DNA from 2 places in the Arthrobacter sp. UYEF21 genome. Region 2 is predicted to be linked to the other one. Evidence: riboswitches for the same ligand, from Rfam matches in the RefSeq annotation. Region 2 holds a riboswitch; the other holds the start of a gene.

Region 1 (9,646 bases), on a different contig from region 2:
GACGCCGCCGCGGCCGCGAGCATTGGCATGACAGGAGTCGATGCCGCCCGGGCTGAAGCAGCCCCGCAATCGGGGGTCCTCTTCCGGGAGTCTTCGACGACGTCGTCCGCCGCACTGGCTTCACACACGACGCGCCGACGGGATGGACCGGCACTGCAAGCGGGTACCGGACGGGTGTGGGACGCTGGGCGGGTTGGACTTTCATCGGCGTCCGCGACTGCACCTGGGCCGCCCGCACCGTCAGCCGCAACTAACAGGGACAGGGGACGCTAGGCTCGCCTTGTGATGAGTTCGCGAAACGGCAACGAACGCTACGTCGTCCGCCCTTGGTGGAGGGAAAGATCACTGCCTTGGGCGGCCTTGGTCTTTGTCTCCATCGTCGTGACGGCCACTGCCCTGGAACGGATGGCGTTCTTCGTCTATGTGTCCAGCCCGGAGTTCATCGAGCGGTTGCGCGTGGGCCGGCTGTTCATGCTCGCCGGGTCTGCCGCCTCGCTGGCAGCAGCTGTCTGGTCGCAGGTCCGGGGCAACCGGCTGTGGGTGACGATCTGTGTGGCCGCGCCGGCCGCGCTGGTGGGCTTGGCGACCATGATCATGACGACCCCGTCTCTGACTCCACAGATCGCCGGGCTTGTCGCCCTGCCGGCAGCCCTGGCGGGGCTCATCGGAGGGCTCTTTCTTTACTCCCGGGAGTGAGCCGCTTGGCACGCCGCCGTCCGACCGCGCCGCCGTCCGAGTCAGGAGATCCTGACTGCGGTCCATCATCAGAGTCCGCCCGTCACCTCTGACAATCTAGCCACGTGCCCACATTGCCTGTGCACGGCCGGCGGCTTCTCTCGACCAGGTCCGGTTGAAAGCTCGGCCTCGAGTTCGCTGGTGCTCGGCAGGGTGGAAGCGAATTCCGCGGGCAATGATTTGACCACCTCAGATTCCCATTTGGCCACACCAATGGGTTTGGAGAATCCCGGCAAGGAGTATTCGGCCACAACGTTGTTCTTGGTCTTGCACAGCAGAAGTCCGATGGTGGGTTTGTCGTCGGGGTGGGCCAAACCTCAGTGGTACAGGCCAGTTCCTTAACGAACATATGACTGTCACCGAAGGCGATTTCCCGACGACGAAGCCGATGCTCTTCGAACGGGCATTCGCTGATCGGTGACCGGTTCCTGGCCGAGCGCGACGAGCTGAGCGACGCGATCCGCGAGCAGAAGGACTGAAGCGTCCTCGGGTCCGCGGGTTTCAACCTGACTCGGCCGAGTCAGCGTCAGGCGGCTCACCCCCCCGGATCCCTCACATGTCGATGACCTTGGCCAGTAGTAGGGGACGGGCGGTAAAGTCTCCACCGAAGCGGAGCGTTGTGTACTCGGCCGGTGAGGCTTGGCCGTCTCTTCATAGTGCCGGCCGTGGAACCCGCCCAGCAGGATGAGGAGGGGGTCGTTGACTCTGTGGAAGGCGGCACACCATACCTGCGTGACAACGCCGCCCCAGCGTCCTTGTTGCTATTTGGCCAGGAAGCGGACGAGGGTTTCGTCCCATTCATCCGGGTGGTTGACGTTGCATCCGTGCGGAGCGCCGGTAATGACGTGCAGTTCGCTGCCGGGCAGAGCCGCGTTGGTGCGCTGGCCGGAGCCTTCGAAGCGCACAGTGGCGTCGCCGTCTCCGTGGAGGACGAGTGCCAGGACGGTCACTTTGGTCAGGTCCGTCCGGAAGTCCGTGCCACCGAAATCTGCCAGGCAGGAATTCCCTGTGCCCTGTCGAGCCAGCCTATGTGGTTCGTGAGCCTGCAGTCCTTTGGATGGGGCAGACCCTGTTTTGGTGGGCAGTACCGGTGACCGCCACCGTCCCGGGAACGTGCCGAACGGGGCTGACCAAAGTCTCTGGCGGGCGGCAGTGACGCGGGCGGGGGCTATTTCACGGTGAGGGTTCCGTGCGTGTTTCCGTGGAAGGTGCAGTGGTAGGGGTAGGTGCCGGGTTGGGCAGGTGCGGTGAAGGTGCCGGTGCCGGCCTTGATGATGGTGTCGAAGGCGGCACCGGTGTCCGCGGTGATGGTGTGGGCTTCAAGGTCCTCGTTGGTGACGGTGATTGCCGCTCCGGGGCTGACGGTGTCCGTGCCTTGGTATTTGAAGTCCTTGATCAGAATTTCAGCGGCGGCGCTCTTGGTGGCGGGGCCGGCGGACGGTGTGGCAGGCCGGGCCGTCGACGGGGCGGATGTTGGCTGGTTCGTGATGGCCGGTGATGCTGCGGCGTCGGGCCCTGACGCTCCGGGGTTCCCGCAACCGGCGAGAGCAAGCAACGTTGATGCCGCCCCGAGAGCCCATGCAGTTTTGATGGACGTATTAATGAGGAACCTCTCGATGCGTTCTGGCGGATGGGTAGAAGAGATGCTGCTCAAGGGCGCCGTTTTGGTGGATGCACGGGCTGTTAGTGGTGTTCGACCCAGCACGCGAGGATGGTCGTGGACAGCTGGTAGGCCAGCGCGTTGCGGGTTATGGCGTCCGGCCCGATGGCGGCCGGGAGGTCCGTGGCGTCCACCCGCAGGACGGAGCTGTCCTTTTGGAACACCGCGGTTCCGTCCTTGGTTTCGTAGGCTGGGAAGCCCAGGTTGGCAAGGCCTTCGATGGGTTTGGCGTCTTTGGCCAGTGCCTGCATGGCGTCAAAGTACTTCATCGCTGTGCCCTGGTCCGGTGCCTCCTGAACCGAAATTTTCAGCGCCCCCTCGGTGAGGTGGTAAGTGCAGGTGAAGGTGCTGTCCGCCCAGCTGTTGACGGTGTGCGGGACCTGCCCCAGTTTCAGGATGGAGGTGAGCCTGTCCATCGGCTGGTTCCCGCAGACCATCTTCGAGGCTTCGCTGGGCCCGTCCGCGCTCACCCGCGGGGAGGAGGACCCGCCGCCGTGGTGGGCACCGCCGTGATTGCTGCTCTGAGAGGCTCCCGACGGAGACGGGGACGTAGAGGAGGCGTCCGACGTCGGCCCGGTCACCGCTGCCGGGGATCCCGCCGCCGCGGCGCAGCCGGAGAGCAGCAGTGACGCCAGTGCCAGGGACGCCAGCAAGGGGATGCGGTTTTTCATGACTGTTCCGTCCTGGCCGCTTCCATTGAGGGTTGGGCGGCCGCTTGTCGGCTGCGAAGGGTTGACCGTCAGATTTTGAGTTTGGCGTAGATGACGTAGTTGTCGTTGAAGAGCCCGGTGGCGGGGTCGTAGCCGTCGCAGGTGATGAGTCGTAGTTCGGAGCCGGTGGTGTTTCCGTAGACCTCGAGGGTTGGGAAGCTGTCCTTGCCGTAGAGGGCACCACGGTCCACGGTGAAGGTCGCGGTGCTGCCGTCGCCGCGGGCAACGTTGATGTCGGCGCCGGGGGTGAGTTTGCGGAGGTCTGCGAAGACGCCTTTATGGCCGCCGAGTGCGTTGACGTGCCCGAGCATGACCGAGGGTCCGCGTTCCCCCGGGGTAGGGGAGTCGTTGTACCAGCCGGCGGGGGCGCCGTTGCCGGTGTCCTGGGGGACCTCGAGCGAGCCGTTCTCAAGCAGGCCAAGGTGCAGCAGCTCAGTGCGGACGCTGATGGAGGGGATGGTCAGGGTGACCGGAGCGGATGCGGGCAGGACCGGGGGAAGCTGTTCGGTGGCAGCCGCTGGAGCTGCCGCCGGGGCCGCCGGGATTGCTGCGGGCAGGGGAGGCTGGGCGGTGGGGCCTGCTGCGGATGGCGCCGCAGGTGCGGTAACTGAGGCGGAAGGCCCGGCGGAGGCAGAAGGCGGGGAGCCGGCGTCGGGCGTTCCGGTGCCGCAGCCGGCCAGGGCCATGGCGAGCAGAAGCCCGGCGGCCGTGGAGGCCCCGAGACCTCCACGGCGGACGGGCTTCATGTTTAGCACAGTGGTAGTCCAGTCAGCTCAGGTTCAGGCTGCTGATCCGGTGTTGCGGCGGCGCACGGCGTAGGCTCCGCCGGCGAGTGCGACGAGGGCCAGGCCGCCACCGAGGGCGAGGGCGCCGGTGTCGGTGCCGGTTTCCTGGGGGATGCCGGTGTTAGCGCCGCCTGCAGGCATTTTCATCTGCCCGGCCTTCAAGGTTCCGCACAGGGCGGGGGACGTTGCGGCGAGCGGAAGGGTCGGTGCCAGGTCTGACTTGGCCGCCTGGCCCGCCGCGCTGAGCGTTGCGGGATCAAGTCCGTGGACGACCACTACAGCGGTGCCTGCTTCGAGGGCTGCTTTGGTCTCGGCGTTCAGTTCGAACGTGCGGTCAACAGTGTAGGCGGCGCCCTGCCCGCCGACCTTGAGGTCAAGGCCTGCTGCCGGGCTGGTGTCGCCGCTGGTCGAGAGGGTGGTGACGATGCCGCCGTATGACGGGGCACCTTCGGTGGTGGAGATGACCTTATCGCCGTCCTTGTCGGCCGAAGCGTCCGGGCAGGCGCCCTTGGCTCCGCCGTGGATGTGCTGGACGTGGGGGTAGGGGGCGTTCATGAAGGTCGCGGGCATACCCGAAACGTTCAGGACGACGTGGGCCTGGTTGCCTTTGACATCAACAGTGATGGTCCCCGACCCTGCACTGCCGTTAATCTGACCCAGCGTCGACTGATAGGACTGGTCTGCGGCCATCGCCGGGGAACCGGACAGGGCAAGTGCGCCCAAAGCGAGAGTAGGTACTGCCATAAAACGGAGTGTCTTATTCATGTGAATTATCTCCTCATACACGCGCGTGTGATGTTGGCGCCCCAAAGAAGGGACACAAGCACTTCGAAGCAGACCAAACCAAGGATGGGTAGGGATGTGTCCCCAACCACAAAAATATGAGCGTGATGCCGTACCTGCCCGGCCAAAGCATTGACGAGCCGATGATTCCGGTCCGCTTCACGCCCGTTCCCGGGCTGTCAGGCCGCGGAAGGGTGCTGGCCCCGGGGCTGTATCCACGGTCCGCGGCGGGTTTTACGCAGCAGCAGCCCGTAACCTGTCAGAGCCAGCCCACCGGCGATGGCTTCGGCGACGGCGGTGATGACCTTGGCGGCGTACCAGACGGGTTCGTACATTGCCGGCAGCGGCCCAATAGCGGGGACCTGGACGTAGCGGTAAAGGATGACAGCGGCCAGGGACGACAAGGCCACTGCCGCGGCAGCAGCGAAAGCGGTACGTGTCTTTTTCAGCAGGATAAACACTGCCGCCAAGATGGCGGCGCCCGCTTGGAGCAGAAACAGCGTGCCCTGGCCGATGCCCCCTGGTGCGGCCTGCTGGTAACCGGGAGCAAGCTGAACATGGATCAGGGCGCTGACCCCCAGGGATGCTGCCACGCAGATCCGGACCACCCGCAGGGGACCATGACCGGCTACGGGGACGTGTACGCGATTCACTTCACGACCAGCGTCCCGCTCATCTGCGGATGGAACCTGCAGATGATCCCGTATGTCCCGGCCTCACGCGGAGCTTCAAAAATGACTGTGCCGCCGGCAGGGACGTCGATGTCAAAGCCGCCTTTCTCCTTGGCCGTCAGTGTATGCGGGGCGCTGTCCGAGTTGGTCACCGTCACCATCGCCCCGGGCTTTACGGACGCCGGAACCTCATAGGCGAAGTCCTTGATCGTAATGATGGCCTGGCCAGCCGCTGCCGAACCACCCACAGATGGAGACGAAGCCGTGGTGGCCGTTGACGGGCCTGTGGACATCCCGCCCTGCGCGCCGCACCCGGTGACGCCGGCCAGAGACAGGACCGCCGCAACGGCCAAAACACGGTTGATCGTTTTCATGACAAACCCCTTCACGAAGGGATGCCCTCCACGCAGCCGGACGGCGCGCCCATCAGGAAACTACCCCTACACAGCATTCGTCACCCCCGCCTCCAGGGACTGCCCATCCGGGCACTGCCTCTTGTTTAAGGCCGCCCTTGTTTGCGTGCCTGCGCGAACCTACGAAAAATGCCAAGGGTTGCCTTATCGGCTCCGGATGTCCGGGGAGTCAGCACCCAAGGTCGTGAAGGAGTATCCCTTTTTAGCAGGGCAGTGACCGCGGCCAAAACACCTGCTGCCGTGCCGGATCCGGGGTGGTTTCCGTGCGCGGGGATAAGGCCCCGGGCGAGGAAATATCGGCCGCGACGTCGTCCAGGAACCCCGTGCCTGAACGGAAGAACCGCGGGCGTTGCCCGGCGATTGCCGTGAGCAGGGCGTCGTTGGACGTGATTTCCTCCTATACCTCCGCGCTGCTGCGCGTTCCGGGGATCCCGTTCGCGGTCTTGCCGGTCACGCTCAGAGATGTATGGCGGGTTCCGTGGTTGGCCAGTTCAAAGAGCGGATTGGCGGCAAGGTCCCGTGCCTGGGACGGGTTGATGCGGATCCATCGTGCCCCGGATCCGAGCATCCACATCCCGATGGCCACTTTCCTGAACATGGTTGCCCCGGCAGCTGCTCTGGGGGCCGCCGAGCATGCCCTGGAAGAGTTCCGGAACCTGATGTTGGTCCGCAAGGTCAAACAGACTGTGGAGCGTCGCCAGGCTGATTCGCCGCTCGCCCAGGCCAGGTTCACCCAGGCCTACGGCCAGGTTGCCACCGCACGGCTGCACTGGGAAGAAGCGGTCCGCGTGGCGGCCGCCTCCTTCGGGGGCCAGCCCGTCGCCTTCACTGATGAGGAGCGCGCGCAGTACCGGCTCTCCCTCGGCCTCAGCGGCCAGGCATCGGCGGAGCAGTCCGCCTCATCCTGACCGGCTCAGGCGGCAGCGTTCACCGCCTGGCGCACCCGCTCCAGCGGATCCAACGTGATGTCAACGTGCTGCTCAACCACGCCTCCCTGACCATGGACCCGATCCTGGAACAGTCCGGCCGCGGCCTGCTGGACCTCGGGTTTATCATTCCCGCCGAGCAGTTCTAGGGCGGACACAGGCAACGCACACAAGAGAACGGAACCCGGCACCTGCCGGGCTCCTTTTCTTTTCGTCGGCCTACTGGAAGTCGGCCAGCCAGGGATCCGGCCCGAAGACTTCATACTTTATGTACTTGGCGGGCACGCTTTTGGCGGTGAGGGCACTCCGTACAGAGTGCAGGAACGGCAGCTGGCCGCAGAGGTAGTGCCGGCCCTCCGCGATGCCCTGGACGCCACCACGGTGACGCATCACCGTCTACCCCGGCGTGGACCATGCCTCCCACAATGACACTGGGGAACGCTATAACGAGACCCAGGCGACGGCTGAGGGGAATGACACGCTGTCCTGGTTCGGGCAGCACGTCTGAGGACGCAACAGCGGCCGACGGCGGCGGGCGGCTGTGTGCCGACCGCCGCCGTCCAACGGCCTGGGGTCACGCTACGCGGACGAAGGAAGCGCCATGGAGCCAGCTGATGGAGTGGACCTCGGTCTTGAAGCCGTCCACGCCGCCACTGACAACCTGGCCGTTGCCGGCAAAGACGCCGACGTGTCCGGCGGTGATCACCAGATCACCAGGGGCTGGCGTCCCAACAACGCTTCCGTACTGGAAGAACTGGCCGGGTGCCAGGTCTCCCACACTCTTGCCGACGGAGCGCAGCGCCTTTTCCACCATGGCGGTGCAGTCCTGATGGACTCCCAGCTGAGAGTACGCGGACGCCAGGATTGCCGAGCCGGCCGAGCCGGATGGGGCCTGGACCGGAGCCGAGGTTGCCGCCGGCTTGATGCCGGTGTTGGCGGGAGCGGCCGGGGCGGCGGCGGTTTTGGCTGCCGGAGCCAGTGCTACTGCCTGCGCCACTGCCGGAGCTGCCTGCCCGGCGGCGGGGATCTGGATCTGGTCACCCGGGTAGATGACCGAAGTCAGGGACAGACCGTTCGCGGCCAGAACGTTGTTGAGGTCCACGCCGTAGGTAGCGGAAATCTGGCCCAGGGTGTCGCCGGAGACGACTGTGTGGGCGTTGGCCGGGGCCGGTGCAGGGGCTGGAGCCACGGCTGCTGCCGGTGCACTCGTTTGACTCTGAACGTTGGCCGTGCCGGAGCTGTCAGGTTCGTGGACGCTGGCCTGGGCCGGAGCGCTGAAGCCGAAAAACAGGCCGGAAGCAGCAGCGACCACAAGGGCCGGCCGTCCGATCGCCAGGGCACGGGACGCGGTGGTGGTGGCTGCACGATGGCGTGCGGCAGTGTACTTCTTGGACATGGTTGATTGCCTCTCCCATGCCTGCGGGGTGAGCTGTCGGGTTCGGGTCGGAGACACCCGGCCGGACGCCGCCGTGCAGGACGGGACGTATCGACTTAACCCCAAGGCTTCAGATGAAGCCGTGGAAACGTGGTTCCCCCGTCCCTGCCAGTTGAATTGCGCTGGGGTCCCGGGTCAGTGGCAGGGCTCGGCATACTGACGGGAATGTCCTGGCTTTGAACCGGGGCACTCAACGACCATAACGTCAGATTTTCCCCAATGTCACATTCCGGTAACGGAATGTACGGCCAAAAGACACCTTTATCTGCAGGCGGATCCATGCCGGAACGTCGACAACATCGCAGGTCAGCGCACATAAACCGTATATGCCCGGTTGGCTCACTAAACGGGCCCCGGATTGCCCAAAATTAGTTGGTTCACGGCCTGCGACTGACATTGGAACGAGCAGGACGTACCCGACGGGAGGGGCAACGGGGATCTCTGCTGGATATCAATGCTTGGCCGGGAGTACGGGCAAGGGTGCGTTGCCCGGTAAGCTCACGAACTATGTCCCCGTTTGTTCAGAATATGCGGCTTCCCGGCCTCGCCGGAGGGAGTGGCTGTGGCCGTCCCCCTAACCTCCGCTGCACAATACGCTGTGGCCGAGGCCTCCCTGCAGGCGGCCAGTTCCCGGGTTGATGCACTGGCCGCCCCGTTGGCCCGGGCACAGGAGAAATCAGGCCGCCACGAGAAGGACGTCGGGCCCTCGCAGCCCAGTCGTACAAGACCGGCGGCACCAACATCGGTTTCTTTGTGGCCCTCGACGCACTACAGACCAACAACATCCACGGGCTAAACGTGGTGCAGATCGTCAGCGCCAAGACGGCGTCCCTGGTCCACAAATCGGCCGAGGCAGACAAGGCCGCCGAAGCGCTCGCCCAGCAGGAGCCTGCCGCCAAAGCCGAGCGCGAACGCCTCGCCGGCGAAGCTAGCACCAAGCTCTCCACGGCCCAGACGGCGCAGCAGGCAATGTCGCAGCAGGTCGCAGAGCAACAGGAGCACAGTACCGAACTCACCGCCCAGCCCGCCTCGCTCAAGGGAACAACAGGGGCAGTGGAAGGTGAATTCCGGCAAGGTCAGGCCCGGCTGGCCGCGAACGGCTGGGCCCAGGACCAATTCCAGTGCCTGGCGCAGCTCTGGACGAAGGAATCCAACTGGCTGACCACGGCCACCAACCCGTACTCAGGGCTTACGGCATCGCGCAGGCGCTGCCGGCCAGCAAGTACGCGAGCGCTGGCAGCGACTGGCTCGCCAGTTACCGAACCCAGGTTAAATGAGGAATGGCTTACATTGCAGACCGTTACGGGTCACTGTGCGCCGCCTGGAACCATTCCGTGATCAAGAACTGGTACTGAACCACGGTGGGTACCGGACCACAACGGTTACGTAACAACAACAGGTGTTCAACCTGACCGGGGGCCGGTGCCAGGCAGAGCCTCCCGCCGGTTTGGCAAATACCGCGGACCGGACGGGCGCTAGGCTTTTCCCATGGCTGATTTCGACCGGTTCCGGATCATGCTCGAGGACG
Region 2 (9,646 bases):
ATGGTGACATCGTGTCCGTAAGTGGCCGCGTTGGAGATCGCCACGCCATAACCGGGCTCCCCCACGTGGATCCAACGGTGCGCGCAGATCTCGAATTTCGCCGCCTCCCATGAGGTGTTCACGTGGGTGGCCCGGAAGACGTGCCCGAACTGCGTCTCGGCGGCAGAGCGGTCCGCCTTGACGTCCAGCGGGAAGCCAAGCTTCAAGAGTTTCTCGCTCTCCTGCCACTCAACAGCGGTACTGATGGACAGGGAATCGCTGCCGGCACCCAGCGTGATCCGTTGGGTGACCGGCGATGAGCCTGCCACCCGGTCCACCACCACCACGGCGCTGCCGCCAACGTGCTCCAGCCGGAGATCCTGCGCAGCCGTCACGGCCGTGACGTTACGGCGGTAGAACTCGTCAATGTCCCAGGCATCCCATTCGTTGGGGGTGTCCCGGTGCAGTTCCAGCAGGTTGCCGCGCGACCCGGGCGCAATAGCTTCGCGTCCCGTGGCGTAATCGGTGAGGGAGGCGAGGAGGCCGTCAGCATCAAGGACAGCCCGGATGATGCCATTGTCGAGTACATAACCGCCCTCCAGGGCGGTTGCCTTGACGGGCTGGCCGTGGACCGCCGGTTCTGCGGCCCCGAGCGCAGGTACTCCGTTCCGTGCGTGGGGCGCGGCGTTGAGCAGGAGCGTCCTGGACCCCTCACCCAGGAGGGCGGCCGCCGCCTGGCCAATGATGGTTTCGAGGCTGGTGCCGATGGCGGCGTAGTTGCGTTCCGCGTCCTGGTGGACCCACGCGATGGAGCTGCCCGGCAGGATGTCGTGGAACTGCTGCAGGAGCACCAGCCGCCAGAGCCGCTTCAGTTCGGCGGCAGGGTACGCGAAGGAGCTGCGGACGGCGGCCGTAGTGCACCAGAGTTCGGCCTCGCGAAGCAGGTGTTCACTGCGCCGGTTTCCGCGTTTTGTTTGGGCCTGGCTGGTGTAGGTGCCGCGATGGAGTTCAAGGTACATCTCCCCCACCCACACGGGCAAAGTGTCGTAGCCCTCCTCCGCCTCGGCGAAGAAACTCTCGGCGGAACCGACGCGGACCTTGGGCGAGCCCTCAAGGTCCCCGGTGCGCCTTGCGGCGGCCAGCATTTCCCGCGTGGGTCCCCCGCCGCCGTCGCCGTAACCGAACGGCACCAGCGAGGTGTTGGCTCGCCCATGCTCGCGGAAGTTCCGTTCGGCGTGGGCCAGTTCGCGCCCGCTCAGCTCGGCGTTGTAGGTGTCAACGGGTGGGAAATGCGTGAAGAGCCTGGTGCCGTCGATGCCTTCCCAGTTGAATGTATGGTGTGGCATCCGGTTGACCTGGTTCCACGAGATTTTCTGGGTGAGGAACCAGCGGCTGCCGGCCGACCTGACAATCTGCGGCAGGGCTGCGGAGTAGCCGAACGAGTCCGGGAGCCAGGCTTCGCGGCATTCGACGCCGAACTCCTGGAGGAAGAAGTTCTTGCCTTCAATGAACTGGCGGGCCATGGCCTCGCCGCCTGGCATATTGGTGTCCGATTCAACCCACATGCCACCAACCGGAACGAACTGGCCCGCTTTGACCTTCTCGCGGATCCGGCCGAAGAGTTCGGGGTAGAACTCCTTCATCCAGGCCAACTGCTGGGCTGATGAGCACGAGAACACAAAGCCTGAATCCTCGTCCATCAGCGCCACCACGTTGGAGAACGTCCTGGCACATTTGCGGATGGTTTCACGTACCGGCCACAGCCACGCGGAGTCAATGTGGGCGTGCCCGGTGGCTACCATGTGGTGGGCGGAAGCATATGCAGGCCGGGACAGGACATCTGCCAGGGCTTCGCGCCCGGCAGCCGCGGTACCGGCGACGTCGTCGGGGTCCATCAGGTCCATCATGCGCTCCAGCGCGCGGAGGATTACATGGCGCCGCGGCAGCTCGAGGGGAAGTTCGTGCATCAGCCCGGAGAGCGTCCAGATGTCCTGTTGGAGATCCCAGACCGTCTGGTTCAGTTCTGCAATGGCGATCCTGCCGAGCCGGTATTGCGGTGCCGTGCCAGCCGTTGCTTTGTCCCCGTAGGGCGTGGCGGCGAAGGTCCAGCCCTGCGCCATGTCCGGGTTGGCGGCGGCTTCAACGTAGAAGTCAACGGCCATGCCGCTGCCGAGCAGTTTCAGCGGGATGTACTGGTTCCGGGGCGAAATCGCTTTAATGATGGTGCCGTCAGGGCGCCACGCGATGCCCTCGCACTGGAAGCCGGGGGCTTCGTTGATGAAGCCGAGATCCACCACGATTTCCACCGTGGTGTCCGGGCCGGTCCCCCAGGCCTCGGGCACGTCGCCCTGCAGCCGGAGCCATTTGGTGCCCCACGGCTGGCCCCAGGCAGCACCGTGCTCCTGCGGCAGGAAGATATGCCGCAGGGCGTCCATCACGTTGACCGGCTCGCCCGGCGCATCCCAACTGCTGAGGTTCAGGGGAACGCTTCGGGTGTATACGGCGGGCTTGATCCGCTCGCGGACAAACCGATCCAGGCGGACTTCGGTAATCCGGCGGTCGTCATGCACTGTAAACCCTCTTAGGTACGCGAATTTGAGTAGTCGAATCCGGACAATGCCGTCCAATCGATGGATAAAATCTACCGGCTAGTAGCTCAATAGCCAAGTACCAGTTTTGCCGCAGGGGGCGGCGCAGCCCTATCCCCGAACCTCGGCGGCCTCTACAGGAACATTCGCCGCGGGCAGGGTGATCCTGCCCTGGCCGGCGTAAACGTTCAGGCTGGTGCCCCGACTGAATCCGGCCAGCGTCATCCCGCTGGCCTCCGCCAGTTCCGCGGCGAGGCTTGAGGGTGCGCTCACGGCCGCCAGGACAGGTATTCCAGCCAACGCCGCCTTCTGGACCAATTCGAACGACGCCCGCCCCGATACCTGCAGGACCAAACCGGTCAACGGCAGCAGCCGCTCCCGCAAGGCCCAGCCCACCACCTTGTCCACGGCGTTGTGGCGGCCCACATCCTCACGGAGGCACAACAGCTCCACGCCGCCGTCGTCCGATATCCGGAAGAGGCCGGCGGCATGCACGCCGCCGGTGATTTCAAAAACCGCCTGTGCTTCGCGGAGCCGGGTGGGCAGGGAGGCGAGGACGTCCGCCGGCACTGTCACAGGATCCGAAGCCGGGCTGTAGTGGGAGGATTTCCGCACGGCTTCGATCGAATCGGTGCCGCAGATACCGCAGGAACTTGAGGTGAACACGTTCCGTCCGGTGGCGGGCATTTCGACGTCGGGCCGCAGCTGGGCCTCCACCACGTTGAAGGTCTGAACGCCATTTTCGTCCTCACCGGCGCAGAACCGCAGTGAAACCAGCTGCTCGGGAGTCCAGATGATCCCCTCGGAGACCAGGAAGCCGGCCACGAGGTCAAAGTCGTCCCCGGGAGTTCGCATTGTCACGGAAAACGACAGCTGGCCAATCCTGATCTCCAGCGGCTCTTCAACGGCGAGGACGTCCTCACGGCAGCGGACCGGAAACTCCAAGGCATTGGGCGAGCCGTCCAAAACGTACTTGTGCACCTTGCGGCGCTGGGTCATGCGTCCCATCAGCGTCCTGCACTGCTTCGAAGGCCCTTGCAGGCGTTCCGGACTGGGCGGCTGGGAGTGTTCATAGCTCAATCATCGCACCACGGCCGGGCTGTGGAGCACCGCCAGAGCCATGGAGCAGGGCCGCGCAGCACGGCAGCTCAGTCCAGCAGGGCACTCCAGTCCACCGGACCGGCAGGCTTCGCCGCGTCCTTGTCCGCCGTCTTACTGCCAGGCTTGGCCGCAGGACGGGTTTTGGGCTTGGTGCCGGCCGGTTCGGGCACAGGCAACGGCGGTCCCCACGGCAAAGCGAACGCCGGCACAGGCTCGCCGAGATGCACTCCGTGCGGCGGGACAACTATCACCCCGTGGGCCGAGGCCAGCCCGCGCATCATCCCCGGTCCGGTGTGCTTGGCCGGGGAAGCCATCCCGTACAGGAGCCGGAAGGGCATCAGCCGGGTCCGTCCTGGCTCCGGCTCGAGGGTTGCACCGCAGGGGACGTCCTGCACGGGCGGCAGGGGGCCGTGGCCCAAAGCCGCTAGCAGGGGTTCGCCCACAGTGGACAATGCCATCATGGCAGCCAGCGGGTTCCCGGGCAGCCCCATGACAAAGCGTCCGTCCGGGAGTTCGGCCAGGACGGCAGGATGCCCGGGGCGCATCGCAATGCCGTCGATGATCAGCCGCCCGCCCAGTTGCGCCACTGCGCGGCGGAGGTGGTCGGTATCGGAACGTCCCGTCCCGCCGGTAGTGATCACGACGTCGGCAGGCAGCGCGGCGGGGTCCGGAACCTCAGGCGCGAGGTCCTCCAGGCCAGCCAGCCACTCCGGATAGGAGTCGCCGATTCTTTCCTGGCCGGCGTAGATGCCGCCGAGCATGGCCACCACTGCTGCGAGCTGCGGGCCGAAGGTATCCCGGACCTGCCCTGGCACGGGCAGGCCTTCCGCCACGACTTCGGATCCGGTGAGCAGAAGCTTCACCACCGGCTTCCCGCGCACCAACAGGTCATCGTGCCCCGCCAGGGCGGCGACGGCCAGATGGGCCGGGTTCAGGGTGACGCCCGCCTTGACCAGGACGTCCCCCGCAGCTGCTTCCTCACCCGCTTTCCGGATATGCTGGCCGTTCTTGGGCTCGCCGGGGCGGGCGGTGCCGCCTGTAAGCAACAGCGGCAGGCCGTCGTCGTCCGTGCCCAGCACCGCACTCTCGCTGCGCAGCACCCCCTTGGCTCCGGGCGGAATCAATCCCCCAGTGACAATCCGGCTGGCCTGATGCGGAGCCAGCCGCCGGCCGGCCTCCGCCACAATCCACGGACCGCCGCCGTTGACCGCCCAGCCGTCCATCGCGGAGGACGCATAATGCGGCATATCGTGCAGCGCGGTGATGGCTTCAACCAGGACCCGCCCCAGTGCCTGGTCCAGCGGGACCCGTCCGGGCGGAATCGGCGTGGCACTGTCAAAGGCGGCTTGGCGCGCCTCGTCCCAGGTATGGGCCAGGTGCGTTGCGTGCGCCTCAGCGGCGTGCACCTCAGGGGCAGGAAGGGAATGCTGCGGGTCGGGGCTCCCGGGTTCGTCGCCGGAGGCGGCGGTCATTCGGCGGTGATCATTCGACGGGTACCCCGGTGGGTTCGGAATCGTAGTCTGCAGCGAGGGCCCGGGCGCGGTCCATGGCTGCGGTCATGGCGGCAGCGTCCGTAACCTGTCCCGATCCCGCTGCCAGGCCCGCCGCCAGCCCGGCAATAAAAGTTGTCAGCGGTGCCGCCGGGCGGACCACCGAGTGGGCGGCCACTCCAGCCAGCGACAGGATGGCGTTCACGTCAATCTGGACGTCTTCAAGTTCGTATGCCTGCAGCAGCGCCCGGCACCACTCTTCCAGCGTCTCGTCCTGACTCTTCACGCTCTGCCTCCCAAATCATCTGCGGCCGCGTTGCTCCGGGATCCACTGAGCGGATCCGGGCCGGCCACACCAAGTGCGGCGGCGTCGTCCCAGGTGTCCACGTCAGCTGTGGAGCCGGCCGGAACGGCGACAGGCTGTAGGTCAAGACTAGCAAGGAGCGCCCCGACCGAACCGTTGATTAAGCTTCCTTTAGCGGCAAGCTCGGCCACTGAACGTTGTAGCGCAGCCGTGCTATAAAAGCCCACCAACGGCTGTCGCCGGCCATCCTGCGAGACAGCCACCACTCCGTCCGCGGCCACTGCCGGTCCGCCGGCTTCCAAGGCCTTCCGGAGGGCGGCCACCGCGTGCCGAACATTGGGCATGTCACAGGCCAGCACCAAAGTCAACCGGGGACGGCATCCGCCGGTGGCGTCCCCTGCCGCGGCACCTCCTACGACAGAGAGATCCTGCACTGCCGCGAGCCCGGCCGCGATGGCGGCCGCCGGACCGCCGAACGGCGGCTCCTCACGGCAGCTGAGGATCCCGGCCGGCATGTTCCCGGGGCCAGGACCCACGACGGCGATGGCCCGGGCACCTCCGGCAGCGGCGACCGAACGGCGCAACAGCGTATCGCCGTCGTATGTCAGGCTTTGCTTGGGCACGCCGCCAAGGCGCGCGGAACGGCCACCGGCGAGAATGACGGCATCAAAACTTAGGGGGTCAGCGTCCACCCTCCCAGCCTAACGGCGGTGGCGCGGTCAGGCCGCCCGTTCAGGCAGCAGGAAGGGGTCCCAGGCCGGCGTCGGCTTCTCCAGCTCCTTGATCTGCCAGATGGTGCCATGCGGCGGCTCCGGCACAACCTTCAGCTTCCACCCCATTTCGGCAGGGGTGTGGTCGCCCTTGGTGTTGTTGCACCGAAGGCATGCGGCCACGAGGTTCTCCCACGAGTCGGCGCCACCCCGTGATTTGGGCTGCACATGGTCGATGGTGTGGGCACCTTTGCCGCAGTATGCACACCGGTGACCATCACGCCGCAGGACTCCGCGGCGGCTGACCGTAGTGCTCTGGTTGTATCGGGGGCGGATGTAGCGGTTCAGGAGAATCACGGACGGGCGGCCCAAGATTTCCTGCGGACCCACTACAGGGTCATCGCCTTCGGCAATAACGCTGGCCTTGCCCGTGAGCACAAGCACCAGCGCCCGGCGGAAGGTGACAACCGCCAGCGGTTCATATCCAGCATTCAGAACGAGAGTGCGCATGCACGTACCTCTTCGTGGCCGCACCCGTCAGGGGCACGAGGGCCGGCTGCCCCCGGCATATCCGGGCTATGGATCGACACCACAAGAGTAAACAGAAAATGCCGGTATCAACTAATTACCCGTTCCGTGGCGCTACGTGTCGGGCCCGCCGGGCGTCCAGTCCGGGGTGGAACGGCAGGAGCAAGCAAAGGGACCCCCGCCATCAGGCGGAGGTCCTTTGAAAGCTCAATCAACTACTAGGACACGCGGATGAAGACCGGTCCCGAACCAACGTTGGCGCTGAATACAACGGTCTGGTTGCCGTTGTAGCCGCCGTGCACAGCCTGGCCGTTGCCGGCGTAGACCGCGATGTGGGCCATGCCGGCTCCGCCGTCTGCGTAGTAGATCAGGTCGCCGGGCTGGGCTTCGGCTGCACTCACGGTGCGGCCCAGGGAGAGGTAGCCAGCGGGCCAGTCGTGGAAGTTGATGCCCACTGCGGCGAGCGAGTTGGTCACCAGCATGGTGCAGTCCTGGCTCACACCCAGCTGTGCGTAGGCTGCGGACAGGATGGCCTGGCCCTTGCCGCTGGCAGCCACCGGAGCGGCGTGCGCGGACGGAGTGGACGCCGCCACCTTGATAGTGGCTGCGGGCTTGGCAACCGGAGCGGCCGGAGCCTCAACAACGGGCTCCGCCACCTTAACGGGAGCCGGTGTGGTGGTCACAGCAGGCTTCTCGTAGGAGATGGCGATGGTGGAAGAGGCCGAAATGATGGCCGGCGCGGAGACCCCAACCTCAAGGTTGGCGGTGGAGACTGCTTCGCGCTGAACGTTGGTCTCTGCCGCGTTCGCCGCGATACCACTGGTCAGGACCAGGCCGGAGGCTGCAGCGATAACCGCGGCCTGGCGGCCCATGCCGCCGGCGTTGTCGCCGACAGCCTTGGCAATGACAGCCAGCGAGTTGGTCTTGGTGACCTCGGCGCGGTGGCGTGCAACAGTTGCACGTGTAGTCATTTAATTTCTCTCTTTCGTGTTCCTAAGGACCGCGTGGGCAGCCCAACGGCGTTGGACGCGCCGGCATCTTGGGGGTACGCCGGCACGCCCCGAACGGGGATGTGATGAAGAGTTCCAGTGAAGAAACGGTTGCAGCCCAGGGCTGCGGGGGTTACAGCGCCGGGGTGAAGAACGAGGACGTGCCGGTGGCTGCAGCCGCGTGCAGCAGGGTGCCCTGCGACGGGTTCAGCGCACTGATCATCATGCCGTTGCCGACGTAGATGCCAACGTGGGCTCCACCGTTCTGCATAACGAGGTCGCCGGGAGTAGGGGTTGCGGTAGGCCGCATGGCCGTCCAGGCATTCGTGCGGGGGATGCTAATGCCGGCCTGGGCGTAGACCCACTGGGTGAAGCCGGAGCAGTCCCAGCCATTGGGAGTGGTGCCACCCCAGAGGTAGGGGTGACCGATGCCGGTGTACGCAATTGCTGCCAGACCCGAAGCCGCGGCGGAGGAAACGGTGTCCGCGAGCTTGCTCTTGACAGCACCCGCAGCTTCCGTTGCCGTTGCTGCTGTTTCCGTAGCCGTGGACTGCGCCCGGACCCGCTCAATCCTCGGAGCTGCAGTGGTTTTGACCACGGGGCGCTCGAAGGAAACAGTGGCCGTGGGTGCGGCAGTTACGGCTAGTGCAGTCTGCGCGGAACCGGACTCGGTGGACGCGGACACACCAGCGGTGGTGTCCGCGGCGTTGGCCGGAAGCCCCAAGGTCAGGATGAGACCCGACGCAGCTGCGATGACAGCAGCCTGGCGACCTACGGTCCCGGCATTTGCACTAACGGCCTTGGACACGGAGCCCAAGGGGTTGGTGCGAACCGTTTGCGCGCGGTGACGCGCAGAATTATGACGTGAAGACACGAAGGTAGCCTCTCCCAATGCCTGCGAGGTGAGCTGTCGGATTCGGATGGGAGTTCACCCGGCCGCGCTGCTTCCTGGGAAGCTTTGCGACTTAACCCCAAGGCCTTCAAAATCGAAGACCAAAATTGGTTCCCCCGCCCCTGCCAGACGATGTAATGCGAACGGACCTTGAGCGGTGGCAGAGCTAGGCAATCCACTCAAGAACGTCAACTTCGGAAAAGTTGACGCGCTTTAGACGGTACAGGAGTTCAAGGACAATGTCACATTCAGGTCACGGCTTGTCACTGTGATCTGAGAGTTGACCATCATTTAATGCTCAGAGCCAGCCTGTGGGGTCAACAACTTCGCCGTTGACCTGTACCTCGAAGTGGAGGTGGCAGCCGGTGGAGGCGCCCGTGGTGCCACTGAGGGCAACAACCTCGCCGCGGGTCACTTTCTGTCCTACCTTGACGGTAGCGGAGGACAGGTGGTTGTACGTGGTTTCCAGGCCATTGCCATGGTCCACCACAACCCGGTTACCGCCGCCGTACTGGTGCCAGCCGACGAACGTCACGGTGCCGCTGGCAGCAGCCAACACGGAAGTGCCGCACTGGGCCACATAGTCCTGGCCGCGGTGGAAGTCACCGGAACCGCCGGTAATGGGGCTGATCCGGAATCCGAACGGAGAGGCGGTGATCAGCTGGGCAAGCGGTGCGCCCAGGCTGCCGGCGGAGGACGCGGGGGTAATGGATCCAGCCGATTGTGCGCTCAACAGCTGCTTCAGCTTGCCGTCGGGATCGCCCTGCGTAACAACGGCGGAGCGACTGAAATCGATCTTGGCGGCTGCTTCCGCGGAAACCTCGGGCTGCGGGAGCCCGGACACCGCAGCGACGGACTGGCCAGGCTGCTGATCTGCCATCGACGGGCCCGCTACCGGAACCGTCACGGTAAGGACCAGGCCAGTGGCCGCAAGCGCAATGCCGGCCTTCTGGCCGATGCCGCTGGCGGCGGCGAAATCGGTGATCTGCCGGAATGCCCCCCGGCGGTTACGGCGCGCTTCGCGCTGCGGATCGCGGGGCCTCTCCGCAGAGAAACCCTCGGCCG

Evidence for each region. A riboswitch is a leader RNA that binds a small molecule or an ion and turns the genes downstream of it on or off. The one in region 2 is predicted to bind cyclic di-AMP.
Region 1: linked by a shared signal. The riboswitch ahead of ABIB27_RS02555 (C40 family peptidase) and the one ahead of ABIB27_RS13375 (C40 family peptidase) in region 2 are both predicted to bind cyclic di-AMP.

Annotation. Positions count from the first base shown of each region.
Region 1 is NZ_JBEPNF010000001.1:523,570-533,215, forward strand. Features, by position in the region: gene ABIB27_RS02490 (hypothetical protein) at 286-696, shown strand; gene ABIB27_RS02495 (PDDEXK nuclease domain-containing protein) at 765-1,049, opposite strand; gene ABIB27_RS02500 (alpha/beta fold hydrolase) at 1,497-1,685, opposite strand; gene ABIB27_RS02505 (cupredoxin domain-containing protein) at 1,904-2,389, opposite strand; gene ABIB27_RS02510 (hypothetical protein) at 2,419-3,066, opposite strand; gene ABIB27_RS02515 (sortase domain-containing protein) at 3,135-3,851, opposite strand; gene ABIB27_RS02520 (hypothetical protein) at 3,885-4,655, opposite strand; gene ABIB27_RS02525 (hypothetical protein) at 4,853-5,326, opposite strand; gene ABIB27_RS02530 (cupredoxin domain-containing protein) at 5,323-5,718, opposite strand; gene ABIB27_RS02535 (polysaccharide deacetylase family protein) at 6,155-6,343, opposite strand; gene ABIB27_RS02540 (hypothetical protein) at 6,336-6,665, shown strand; gene ABIB27_RS02545 (hypothetical protein) at 6,903-7,073, opposite strand; gene ABIB27_RS02550 (hypothetical protein) at 7,090-7,191, shown strand; gene ABIB27_RS02555 (C40 family peptidase) at 7,258-8,079, opposite strand; cyclic di-AMP (ydaO/yuaA leader) riboswitch at 8,083-8,252, opposite strand; gene ABIB27_RS02560 (hypothetical protein) at 8,872-9,456, shown strand; gene ABIB27_RS02565 (TraR/DksA family transcriptional regulator) at 9,607-9,646, shown strand, end outside.
Region 2 is NZ_JBEPNF010000012.1:92,569-102,214, forward strand. Features, by position in the region: gene ABIB27_RS13340 (alpha-mannosidase) at 1-2,549, opposite strand, end outside; gene fdhD (formate dehydrogenase accessory sulfurtransferase FdhD) at 2,679-3,575, opposite strand; gene ABIB27_RS13350 (molybdopterin molybdotransferase MoeA) at 3,716-5,140, opposite strand; gene ABIB27_RS13355 (DUF6457 domain-containing protein) at 5,151-5,444, opposite strand; gene mobA (molybdenum cofactor guanylyltransferase) at 5,441-6,154, opposite strand; gene ABIB27_RS13365 (HNH endonuclease) at 6,182-6,682, opposite strand; gene ABIB27_RS13370 (NlpC/P60 family protein) at 6,919-7,671, opposite strand; gene ABIB27_RS13375 (C40 family peptidase) at 7,823-8,497, opposite strand; cyclic di-AMP (ydaO/yuaA leader) riboswitch at 8,568-8,740, opposite strand; gene ABIB27_RS13380 (M23 family metallopeptidase) at 8,880-9,646, opposite strand, start outside.